Regions from separate parts of the Pseudocitrobacter faecalis genome, predicted to be linked through region 1. Evidence: predicted binding sites of a transcription regulator. Region 1 holds the regulator's gene; each other region holds the start of a gene.
What was found. The regulator PurR, encoded in region 1, represses purine synthesis genes. The targets are predictions, from matches to a motif close to CANGCAAACGTTTGCNTG.
Positions count from the first base shown of each region.

Region 2: rfaQ (lipopolysaccharide core heptosyltransferase RfaQ) is a predicted target of PurR. The motif match lies at 1,669-1,686, and genes of this name have one in related genera.
Region 3: ACOXYR_RS20035 (NCS2 family permease) is a predicted target of PurR. The motif match lies at 2,318-2,335, and genes of this name have one in related genera.

Region 1 covers NZ_CBDDNJ010000002.1:1,838,649-1,842,882, reverse strand. The annotation lists gene sodB (superoxide dismutase [Fe]) at 1-66, shown strand, start outside; gene ACOXYR_RS09575 (MFS transporter) at 106-1,272, opposite strand; gene cydH (cytochrome bd-I oxidase subunit CydH) at 1,434-1,523, opposite strand; gene purR (HTH-type transcriptional repressor PurR) at 1,818-2,843, shown strand; gene punR (DNA-binding transcriptional activator PunR) at 2,840-3,772, opposite strand; gene punC (purine nucleoside transporter PunC) at 3,882-4,234, shown strand, end outside.
Region 2 covers NZ_CBDDNJ010000002.1:4,581,497-4,585,730, reverse strand. The annotation lists gene ACOXYR_RS22115 (glycosyltransferase family 4 protein) at 1-562, opposite strand, end outside; gene rfaQ (lipopolysaccharide core heptosyltransferase RfaQ) at 559-1,608, opposite strand; gene waaA (lipid IV(A) 3-deoxy-D-manno-octulosonic acid transferase) at 2,011-3,288, shown strand; gene coaD (pantetheine-phosphate adenylyltransferase) at 3,296-3,775, shown strand; gene mutM (bifunctional DNA-formamidopyrimidine glycosylase/DNA-(apurinic or apyrimidinic site) lyase) at 3,813-4,234, opposite strand, start outside.
Region 3 covers NZ_CBDDNJ010000002.1:4,130,866-4,135,099, reverse strand. The annotation lists gene ACOXYR_RS20055 (YjcB family protein) at 1-87, opposite strand, end outside; gene soxS (superoxide response transcriptional regulator SoxS) at 372-701, opposite strand; gene soxR (redox-sensitive transcriptional activator SoxR) at 789-1,247, shown strand; gene ACOXYR_RS20040 (glutathione S-transferase family protein) at 1,511-2,179, shown strand; gene ACOXYR_RS20035 (NCS2 family permease) at 2,596-3,945, shown strand.

The DNA of each region.
Region 1 (4,234 bases):
AGCTATCTGGAGCACTTCTGGGCGCTGGTAAACTGGAAGTTTGTTGCTGAGAATCTGGCGGCATAAAGAAAATGACGCAGAAGGGTTTCCCCTTCTGCGTTGTTGTTACTGGCTTACCACGACCTCTTCACCCTGAGAGCGGCTGCTGAAGAAAACCAGCAGTAGCGCCAGTCCTGCCACAATCGCCCCCATCACCGGCACAAAGCTGTAACCCAGTCCGCCAGAAATCACCGCACCACCGGCTACGGCACCTAAAGCATTACCGAGATTAAACGCGCCAATGTTGACGGAAGAAGAAAGCCCCGGCGCTTCATGCGCAACACGCATTACGCGCATCTGCAACGGTGGCACCACCGCAAAGGTCGCCGCGCCCCACACCACCATACTGAATGCGGCACCGATTTCCGTGCGCGCCAGGAACGGGATCGCCAGCATTATCAACATTAACAGCAGCAGAAAACCTTTCAGGGTACCGCTGACTGAACGGTCTGCAAATTTACCACCAAGATAGTTGCCGATGGAGAAACCTACACCAATCAGCACCAACATCAATGTGATAAAGGCAGGTGTCGCATCCGTGATAGTGTGCAGCACCGGCGAAATGTAGGTATAGAGCGTGAACATCGCCCCCGCGCCCAGCACGGTGGTGAGCAACGCAGACAGTACCTGCGGGCGAACCAGCACCGACAGTTCACGCTTCACGTCCGGTTTCTCACCCGCCCCGCCTTTCGGCAGCGACAGCCACAGACCAATAATCGCAATCACGCCGAGCCCGGCCGTCGCCAGGAACGACATACGCCAGCCGATCGTTTCTCCGAGCCATGTTGCCGCCGGAACGCCGCCGATGTTGGCGATGGTCAGCCCCATAAACATGGTCGCGACGGCGCTCGCTTGTTTATCTTTCGGTACCACGCTTGCGGCAACAACCGATCCCAGACCAAAGAACGCACCGTGATTGAGGCTGGTAATAATGCGCGACAGCATTAACGTAGTGTAATCCGGTGCAATCGCGGAAAGGACGTTGCCCAAAGTGAAAATCGCCATCAGGAAGATTAACGCGTTGCGCCGTGCGCGATGTGAAAGCAGCAGCGTCATCAGCGGCGCGCCAACCATCACACCTACAGCGTAAGCGCTGATCAACATGCCAGCGGCGGGAATCGAGACATCAACCCCTTTGGCAATAACGGGTAATAGCCCCATTGGCGAAAATTCGGTGGTACCGATTCCGAATGCGCCTACGGCTAACGCCAGTAAGGGATAATTCACTTTCATGCTTTGACTCCGGTTTGCCGCAAACGCAAGGCGGCGTGACAACAGATGGCAAAAGCATGACATCAATCACAAAAAAACAGAAGTGAACAAATTAGCAAAATATTTTTGCTGAATTGATAACAATCGAAGAGAGGGAGAGCCGTCTCTCCCTTTAGGATGGGTTAATGCAGGACGGCGGTCAGCGCAGCAGCAACGATCAGCGCCAGCGTAATAACCGTGGTGGTAATTGACATCTTCAGTTCGGTACTCATCAATTTTTCTCCTTATTATCCCCACACCAAAAGTGAGCTATGTCATTTTTGCACACTTAATCGCAAAAATCTTCCCGGATTTCACGCAATAACCGATTTTGCGCTTCCACTTTTGTCAAAGATAAGACAAAATTCGACGCTTATTAAAAAGTGTATCGGCCATTGACCCCCTCCTGTCGTCCTGTGTCGTTTTCCCGGCGAACCGCAATTCATAACATTGCGCCAGGGTGAGTGAAGGCAAACGTTTTCGTATTGAATCGATCAGGGGCAGGCCCGGGTCTGGAGTGAGATGGAATGGCAACTATTAAAGATGTAGCGAAGCGCGCAAACGTTTCCACTACAACTGTATCACATGTGATTAACAAGACGCGTTTTGTCGCCGAAGAGACGCGTGAAGCGGTGTGGGCGGCAATCAAAGAATTGCACTACTCTCCCAGCGCCGTGGCCCGCAGTCTGAAGGTCAATCACACCAAATCCATTGGTTTGTTGGCGACCAGCAGTGAAGCTGCCTACTTTGCAGAAATTATTGAAGCCGTTGAGAAGAACTGCTTCCAGAAAGGCTATACCCTGATCCTCGGTAATGCGTGGAACAATCTTGAGAAACAGCGCGCGTATCTCTCAATGATGGCGCAGAAGCGCGTGGACGGCCTGCTGGTGATGTGTTCAGAATATCCGGAATCATTGCTGCAAATGCTGGAAGAATACCGCCATATTCCGATGGTGGTCATGGACTGGGGTGAAGCGAAAGCCGACTTTACCGACTCGGTTATTGATAACGCCTTTGAAGGCGGCTACATGGCTGGTCGTTATCTGGTGGAACGCGGACATCGCGAAATCGGCGTGATCCCAGGCCCACTGGAGCGTAACACCGGCGCGGGTCGTCTGGCTGGCTTTATGAAAGCCATGGAAGAGATGATGATCAAGGTGCCGGAAAACTGGATTGTGCAGGGCGATTTCGAACCGGAGTCCGGCTACCGCGCGATGCAGCAAATACTGTCCCAGAATCCGCGCCCTACCGCTATCTTCTGCGGCGGCGATATCATGGCGATGGGCGCGTTGTGCGCCGCAGACGAAATGGGCCTGCGCGTGCCGCAGGATATCTCGCTGATTGGTTATGACAACGTGCGCAACTCGCGTTTCTTTACGCCAGCACTGACCACTATCCACCAGCCGAAGGACTCCCTCGGGGAAACCGCCTTCAATATGCTGATGGACAGAATCGTCAGCAAACGCGAAGAGTCGCAGTCCATCGAAGTGCACCCGCGCCTGATTGAACGCCGTTCCGTGGCCGACGGCCCGTTCCGCGATTACCGCCGTTAAGCGTCTTTGCGGACGCTCGAGTCGGGCGTTCGCAACCATTCATTGTTCAGCGTTTCACTGTCCCCTAAATAGTCGAGTAACCAGCTTAGCGCTGGTGAACTGTCGTTTTGCTGCCAGGTCAGACAACAGGCGGCATCGGGAAACGGGTTTTCCAGTGCCAGTGCCGCCCATTCGCCTTTATCAATCTTTGGTTGCGCAAAATGATCTGGCACCATTCCAACGCATAATCCAGCAGATAAACAGGTTTCTGACGATTCCCAGTCCGGTACCACGACCCGCTTCTGGTTATCCAGTAACCAGGTGGTACGTTTAGGTAACGAACGCGATGTATCTTCGCGCACCAGTGACGGCCAGTTGCGCAACACGTCATCACTGAGCGGCCCCTCCATTTGTGCCAGTGGATGCGAGCGGGCGACCACGCACTGCCAGCTCAGCATGCCCATATCCCGGAACGCATATCGCCCCCCTACGGGTATCGCGCGTGTCGCGCCAATCGCCAGTTCAACTCGCCCATCCGCCAGCGCATCCCATACGCCATTAAAAACTTCCTGGTAGACCAGCAGCTCTACATCACTGAAGTGGCGATAGAAATCAACAATCATCTGTCGTGTGCGTTCGGGTTTGACAATGTTATCCACGGCAATCGCCAACTGCCCACGCCAGCCGTTGGCTATTTGTTGACACTGCTGACGGGTGATCTGCATTTTTTTGATAACAGAGCGCCCCTCTTTCAAAAACCATGCCCCTGCAGGGGTTAATTCCACATCCCGGTGACGACGTTCAAACAGCGGAACCGCCAGCCACTCCTCGAGTTGCCGTACTGTATAACTGATTGCAGAAGGCACACGGTGGAGCTCATTTGCCGCGCCGCTAAAGCTTCCGTTCCGCGCGACAGCATCCACAACTTCCAGCGAATATTCAGACCACATTTTCTGCTCACAAAATTTTTGAAACCACTACGCAAATATTAGCGTTTCACAAGGCAGTTTTCACTCTCTACACTCTCAGCCTCCTCATCTGTACAAAAAAGGCGTTTTTATGCAACCTGGGAAAGGATTTTTAGTCTGGCTGGCGGGCCTGAGTGTTTTAGGCTTCCTCGCCACCGATATGTATCTTCCGGCTTTCGCCGCGATTCAAAGCGATCTGCAAACACCGGCTGCCGCCGTGAGCGCGAGTCTGAGTTTATTCCTTGCCGGGTTTGCCGTAGCACAGCTGCTGTGGGGGCCGCTCTCAGATCGCTATGGCCGCAAGCCTGTCCTGCTGATTGGCCTGACGATTTTTGCCCTTGGTTGTCTGGGAATGCTGTGGGTACGCGATGCCACCACCCTGCTCGTTCTGCGATTCGTGCAGGCAGTCGGCGTATGTGCCGCAGCGGTAACCTGGCAGGCGAT
Region 2 (4,234 bases), 2.7 Mb from region 1:
CGCGATACACTGTGCGAGCATCAGGAATTTGCTGACTATATTTGCGATCCGGGTAAATCCCCGGCGGCAAAATATGGAAGCGCTCAGGCTCGGTTTGATAATGCTTCTGGAAATCGGCGATCTGCTTATTCGTCAGCATCAGTAACTGTGTGGATTTGCCTTTCTCAAACGTAGCGCGTTCAAACGCCGCGTAGTGACGATAACGAGCGGTCAGTCGATAGAAAAAACCTTTCTCCTGCGCCACTTTCTCGGCATAACAAACGTCGGCGGCGTAATAAACATCCAGACCCGGCATTTTATTGAAACCAATAATACGATCCGCAGGATGCGCTTTCAGATGCGCCTGCACCCACGCGTAATACTCGGCGTTACGCCCGTGATTGGTTCGCGATTTCACCGGAACGGTAATCAATTCAAACTCAGCCGGGCAGTCTCCCTGCCAGGATTGCGTATAAACGCGCACGTGATGACCGCGCGCGGCAACGGTTTGTGCAATGCGCAAAAAATCGCGCTGCAGGCCACCGAACGGAAAATATTTATAGAGACAGAAGGCGACAATCATAGCGCCTCTCCCGACGGCAACATTTTCTCCGTTGCCGCAATCACATCGGCGGCAGGAATAACGGACATGTACTTTTTATTGCGATCGAGCTGCGAGCGCGGCGGCATCGCCTGATAATTCCCGGCCCAGAACTGAATAATATTTTCCGTCCAGGGGCGCCAGAAAACATGGTCGGTCGCGCCAAACAGACAAATCACCGGCGTTTTTACCGCAGCGGCAATGTGACCGGGTGCCGAATCGACGCCAATAAACAGTACGGCGTGGTCGATTAACGCGCCCAGTTCAGGAAAGCGCGTTTTTCCCGCAAGCCCCGTCACCGGGCGAGATTTACACTGCACGGCGATATCTTCCACACAAGCGAGATCCTCCGCGCTGGGCCCGGAGGTCAGCACGACCTGATAACCACGCTGCTGGAGCGAATCGATGACCTGCGCGAATTTATCGTTATCCCAGCACTTGAACGGTTGGCGTGCGGTCGGTTGAATAACGACATAGTTGTCACCCACGCCGAAAGCATCCAGTTGCTGCCGCATACGCTCCCAATGTTCCGGCGCGTAGGGCATGGATGTTTCCTGACAGATTTGAGTTAACCCCAGCGGCGCCAGCGCAGAGAGATTGCGTAGCACGCAGTGTTCGCCCTGAAACGGCGCAAGGTGGGTAAAACTTTTTTTCCAGAATGCCGACTGGCGATGGGCAAAATCCTGTGAGATTTTGACTTTAGCGTTCAACAAACGCACCAGCACCGCAATCATCCACTGATCGGTCAGATTGACAATCAGGTCATACTGATTCGCCCGCAGGGTTTTCACCAATCCGTAAAAATTCGCTATTTTCGCGGTTGCCGCTGTGCCTTTATTACTGATGCCATATAACGCATTGATTTGCGGATTTTCCGAAATAATGGGGATCGTATCCTGATACAGCAGCATATCGATTTTCGCATCAGGGTAATTACGTTTCAGCGTGCTGATAACTGGCGTAGTCAGCAACATATCCCCATGAAAACGCATTTTAATAACCAGAATTCGGGTGAACGTTTTTTCCACAAGCGGCTCTTTATGATGATAATAACCAGTCGAAATTGAAAAAAAGGCACGCTACCGCCCCAGGCTCACAGTTACCTGAATACTGACGTCGTGCTCTAATTGCGGCTTAGTGTATCACTTATTCCTAAGCAAACCGAATTGAATATTTTTTAACCTCAATTAAGTATATTCTTTTTTAAAACAATGAGTAATATGCTTACGCAACGGGTTTACTTTAAGAGTAAGACCCTTGAGCCACGCCTCAACAACCTCAATTAATCATATAAAAAAGCAAATATAGTTTAACGTTTAATGGTGCAAAGCCCTTTTTCCCGCTAAATCAGCTCAAATCGGCAAAAATGATGGTAAAGGTTGGGCTAAATACTTAGAATCCTCAGCACATTCCTAAGCCAGCTGCGTACTATGCTCCAATTGCTCTACACATCTCTCCTCTACCTTATTCAGCCTTTGATCTGGATACGGCTTTGGGTGCGTGGACGTAAAGCGCCGGCATATCGCAAACGCTGGGGTGAGCGCTACGGTTTTTATCGTAAGCCACTGATGCCGGGCGGCATTATGCTGCACTCGGTTTCCGTCGGTGAAACTCTGGCGGCCATTCCGCTGGTGCGCGCGCTCCGCCATCGCTATCCCGACCTGCCGATTACTGTGACCACCATGACGCCCACAGGCTCTGAGCGCGTCCTTTCCGCCTTCGGCAGTGACGTACAGCACGTCTATCTTCCTTACGATCTCCCGGACGCCATCAGTCGTTTTCTCGATAAAGTCGACCCCAAGCTGGTGCTGATTATGGAGACCGAGCTGTGGCCGAACCTTATTGCCGCGCTGCATAAACGTAAAATCCCGCTGGTGATTGCTAACGCACGTCTTTCTGCGCGCTCCGCAGCGGGTTATGCCAGGCTCGGCAAGTTTGTACAGACGCTGCTACGCCGCATCACGCTAATTGCCGCGCAAAACGAAGAAGACGGCGAACGGTTTATCGCGCTGGGTGCGAAACGCAATCAACTTTCCGTAACCGGTAGCCTGAAATTTGATATCTCCGTCACGCCACAACTGGCGACAAAGGCTATTACCCTGCGCCGCCAGTGGGCGCCGCATCGCCCGGTATGGATTGCCACCAGTACGCACGAAGGCGAAGAGAGCATCATGCTGGAAACACATCAGCAGTTGCTAAAAACCTTCCCCGACCTGCTGTTGATTCTGGTCCCGCGCCATCCGGAACGTTTCCCGGACACCATCAATCTGGTACGCCAGGCAGGTTTAAGCTTTATTACTCGCTCCTCTGGTGAAGTTCCCTCGGCGGGCACCCAGGTTGTCGTGGGCGACACAATGGGCGAACTGATGCTGCTTTACGGTATTGCGGATCTCGCTTTTGTGGGCGGTTCGCTGGTTGAGCGTGGTGGTCATAACCCGCTGGAAGCGGCGGCGCACGCCATTCCGGTGCTTATGGGGCCGCATACCTTCAACTTTAAAGACATCTGCGCGCGTCTCGATCAGGCCAGCGGCCTGATTACGGTGACCGACGCTGCGTCGCTGGCGAAAGAGATCTCCTCTTTACTGACCGACGAAGATTATCGTAACTTCTACGGTCGACACGCAGTTGAAGTGCTCTATCAAAACCAGGGCGCGCTACAGCGCATGCTGCAACTGCTGGAACCTTATCTGCCACCCAGAGCGCACTGAGGCTGTCATGCAAAAACGGGCGATTTATCCAGGCACGTTCGATCCCATTACTAACGGACATATCGATATCATTACCCGCGCGAGCAAAATGTTCGATCGGGTGATTCTGGCGATTGCCGCCAGCCCCAGCAAGAAACCGATGTTTGATCTCAATGAACGCGTCGCGCTGGCCCAGCAGGCGATTGCGCATCTGGATAACGTGGAAGTTGTCGGTTTTAGCGATTTAATGGCCAACTTTGCGCGCGATAGGCAGGCCACTATTTTGATTCGCGGCCTGCGCGCGGTGGCCGATTTCGAATATGAAATGCAGCTGGCGCACATGAACCGTCACCTGATGCCGGAGCTGGAAAGCGTTTTCCTGATGCCGTCAAAAGAGTGGTCGTTTATCTCCTCTTCTTTAGTCAAAGAGGTAGCGCGCCATCAGGGTGATGTCACCGACTTTTTGCCGCCTAACGTCCATCAGGCGTTAATGGAAAAGCTCAAATAGGTGTTTGCCGGATGGCGTCATCCGGCTCGCAGACCGCTCATTTCTGACACTGACGACAATAGAACGTCGCGCGCTGCGCGTGTTTGGTGGCAATAATCGGCGTACCACATACCCGGCAAGGCTCGCCCTTGCGACCGTACACCTGTAGCTCCTGGGCAAAGTAGCCCGGCTTACCGTCGCTTTGCAGGAAGTCTTTCAGCGTCGTTCCACCCTGCTCAATAGAGCGAAGCAAGACCGCCTTAATGGTACTTACCAGCAGCGCGCACTCCTGCGGCGACAGCGAGGACGCGAGTCGATCAGGATGAATCCCCGCCGCAAACAGCGATTCACTGGCATAAATATTCCCAACCCCAACGACCAGCTTGTTATCCATCAGCCAGGGCTTAATCGCTGTTTTCTTTTTCGCGCACTTCTGTTGCAGATACTCTGCGCTGAATTCGTCACTCAGCGGCTCAGGGC
Region 3 (4,234 bases), 2.3 Mb from region 1:
AATTTTCAGCGTACTGGCAAGGAACATTAAAACGGCGCTAAACAGCGGCCAGCGTAACAGCACGACACCTGTAGAGATGGAAACCATGAGACCTTATCCTCAGAGATAAACGGTATGCCCTGACAGCGCGGCGTTCTCACGAAGGTGCGGTTCACTCTGGCTATCGACAGGCATTCACAAATGATATGAAACGCTGTTTTTGTTTCACTCTATAATGTGAACTATATCACAATTGCTGTTTTATTCACCAGAGGTAAACACAGCAAATTGCGCCATTTATCGCTGACAATAGTTACATAAGAGAAGGGATGGATGTAACTTTCTGTTTTATCTGTAGGCCGGATGCACGTAAGCGTCATCCGGCGCGGTGTTCATGCTGACAGACGGTGGCGATAGTCGCTCGGTGTGCGGTCGAATTCGCGGCGGAAGACACGTGAGAAGGTCTGCTGGGAAACATATCCCAGATCCATCGCAATATCGAAAATCGGTCGTTGCGTGTTACGCAACTCCTGCGCTGCCAATAACAGACGACGTTGACGAATGTAGTCGCCCAGCGTTTGATGCATCTCGGTGCGGAACATCCGTTGCAGGTACCACTTTGAGTAGCCGGATTTTTTCGCCACAACATCAATGTTCAGTGGTTGATCGATATGTTCATCTATCCATTCGATAAGCGTTTGAATAATTTCCCGATGGGACATAAGGCTCTCCCCGTTGTCTATTTTTGCTTCAACTTTTGTCTTGCTGGCGAGTATAATTCCTCAAGTTAACTTGAGGTAAAGCAGAAAATGGAAAAAAAACCAACGCGCATTAAAACGCTGCTCACGCCGGGCGAAGTCGCCAGACGTACCGGGGTTGCCGTCTCCGCTTTGCACTTCTATGAGAGCAAAGGGCTTATTCGCAGCCAGCGCAATGCGGGCAACCAGCGGCGATACAAACGTGATGTGCTGCGCTATGTGGCAATCATTAAAATCGCTCAGCGTTTGGGCATCCCGCTTGCCACGATCGGCGAGTCGCTGGGCGTGGTGCCGGAAGGGCATACGCTGGGGCAAAAAGACTGGAAACGCCTGACCACCCAGTGGCGTCAGGAGCTGGATAAACGTATTCACTCGATGGAAGCACTGCGCGACCAGCTTGATGGCTGCATCGGTTGCGGCTGTATGTCGCTGCGTGACTGCCCGCTGCGTAACCCTGGCGATAAGCTGGGGGAAGAGGGCACCGGCGCACGCCTGCTGGAAGACGATTAAAAAACGAAAGCGCCACAACTGGGCGCTTTCGTATGTTCCGGTCTTTGTCTTTCGCTCTATCCCACTGGTTCATGGGAGGGTTTCCCCCGACATCAGCATCCCTCGGTCGAGCTACGGGTTGGAGGTTCCGGTTTGTGCTGACACTTTAAGTCTACCTCTCCTCCCCCTGTTCGCCAGTTGAATTGACGTTTTTTTCGCCGCAATTTTTACTGGGATCGCCGTCTGTTCCTATAGTTAATTTGAACAAACCTGCGGAGAAAACCATGTTAACCGTCCATCATCTGAATCAATCCCGCTCGCAGCGCGTGCTCTGGGCACTGGAAGAATTAAACCTGCCTTACCAGATTGTCCGCTATCAGCGCGGTGCCGATATGCTGGCACCCGATTCCCTGAAAAAAATCCATCCGCTGGGTAAATCGCCGATTGTTGAGAACGACGGCCACGTTATCGCTGAATCCGGGGCGATTCTTGAGTATCTGCAAGAAATCGGCGATCCCGAAAGCCGCTTTAAACCGCAGGATATTGACGGAAAATTGCAGTATCGCTTCTGGCTGCACTATGCCGAAGGCTCGTTAATGTCGCTCATGATGATCAAACTGGTTTTGCAGATGCTGGGCAAATCTCCGGTGCCGTTGGGGTTGCGCACGGTGGGCAAAGTGCTGGGAACGGGCGTTCAGAAAGCCTGGCTGAATAATCAGTTAGCCACGCATGCCGGGTTTATCGAAGCACATCTTGCGAAGTCGACGTGGTTTGCGGGAGAGAGCCTGAGCATGGCAGACATTCAGATGAGTTTTCCGCTGTTTGCGTTGCTATCTCGTGGCGGAATATCGTCTCTGCCTAATATCACCGCGTGGAAAGAACGCGTGGAAGCGCGTCCGGCCTGGCAACAGGCAATTGAAAAGGGCGGCCCCTTTTCGCTACCCGGTGAGTAGCGCCCGATTTGCAACGAAATTGTTGTTGAATTGCGCATCAACGATAACGTTTGCGCATAGGTTGGTGATTTCTTCATCGTCTTAAGCGAAATTTAGCGAAATGGCATAAACATCAGTTGAAAATGGTGGCATAAAAACCAGATAATCGTTTGCCTTAAAATTCTGACGCCTTCTGCTGGCTTTTTTAACGTTTTATGCTTCGTCAAGTTGCCGAAAGGTGCTCAGGAAATGCCTATGCTGCATCCGTAGCGTAGGTGGTAACGCTCAACCGTTTTGTATGCGCGGAGTTAAACGTTTGCTTTTTTGCGGCTCCCCTTTGCCGCGAGGTTTAAGCACAAGGAGATGACGTTTAGCTGGCAGTGGATTGTCCACCACGTGTACGGACGAATGATAAAAATTTTCAGGGGATGTTTTCTATGTCTACGCCTTCAGCGCGTACCGGCGGTTCACTCGACGCCTGGTTTAAAATTTCTGCTCGTGGTAGCTCCGTTCGTCAGGAGATTGTCGCCGGTCTGACTACCTTCCTGGCGATGGTCTATTCCGTCATCGTCGTGCCGGGGATGCTCGGCAAAGCGGGCTTCCCGCCGGCAGCGGTCTTCGTGGCTACCTGTCTGGTAGCCGGTGTCGGCTCCATCGTGATGGGCCTGTGGGCGAACCTGCCGTTGGCTATTGGTTGTGCTATCTCGCTGACTGCGTTCACTGCCTTCAGTCTGGTGCTGGGGCAGCAAATCAGTATTCCGGTTGCGCTGGGCGCGGTCTTCCTGATGGGTGTTCTGTTCACCATTATTTCTGCGACGGGCATCCGTAGCTGGATTTTGCGCAATTTGCCGCAGGGCATCGCGCACGGCACGGGTATTGGTATCGGCCTGTTCCTGCTACTGATTGCGGCAAACGGCGTCGGTCTGGTTATCAAGAATCCGCTGGATGGCTTGCCGGTTGCGCTGGGGCATTTTGCCAGCTTCCCGGTGATTATGTCGCTGATCGGTCTGGCGATGATTATCGGCCTCGAAAAACTGAAAGTGCCGGGCGGCATTCTGCTGACCATCATCGGTGTGTCGATTGTCGGCCTGATTTTTGACCCGAATGTGCACTTCTCTGGTTTCTTCGCTATGCCTTCTCTGAGCGATGAACACGGTAACTCCCTGATTGGTAGCCTCGATATTATGGGGGCACTGAATCCGATCGTGCTGCCAAGCGTGCTGGCGCTGGTCATGACCGCGGTGTTCGACGCTACCGGTACCATTCGTGCCGTAGCCGGTCAGGCTAACCTGCTGGATAAAGATGGGCAGATTATCAACGGCGGCAAAGCGCTGACCACGGACTCCCTGAGCAGCGTGTTCTCCGCGTTTGTTGGCGCAGCGCCAGCGGCGGTGTATATCGAATCTGCGGCCGGTACGGCGGCGGGCGGCAAAACGGGCTTAACGGCGATAACCGTTGGCGTTCTGTTCCTGCTGATCCTGTTCCTCTCTCCGCTCTCTTACCTGGTTCCGGCCTACGCCACCGCTCCGGCGCTGATGTATGTCGGTCTGCTGATGCTGAGCAATGTGGCGCGCATCGATTTCAACGACTTTGTTGATGCAATGTCTGGCCTGATTACCGCCGTTTTCATCGTACTGACCTGTAACATCGTGACCGGCATTATGATTGGTTTCGCGACGCTGGTGGTTGGCCGCGTGGTATCGGGCGAATGGCGTAAGCTGAACATTGGCACTATCGTGATAGCGGTGGCGCTGGTGGCGTTTTATGCGGGTGGCTGGGCGATTTAATGCCTTGGTAGAGTGGATAAGGCTCTAGCCACCATATAGAAAAATGCGGGGCACGAAAGTGCCCCGCATTTTATTGCAATTTACTTACTTTAGATATTCCCTTCTGAAACGCCAGGCACCTGACTCGTTCTTAAATAATTCATAGCATTATGTTGAGCCTTTATGAAATCTGATTTGTGCAGATTAAGCGGCAATATCACATTCGACATGTTAACCCCTATGTAAACTGCGCCTGGATAGAATGCGCGGGAAGAGCTTCAAGCCAGGCGGTAGCGTGCGTGGGATTAAT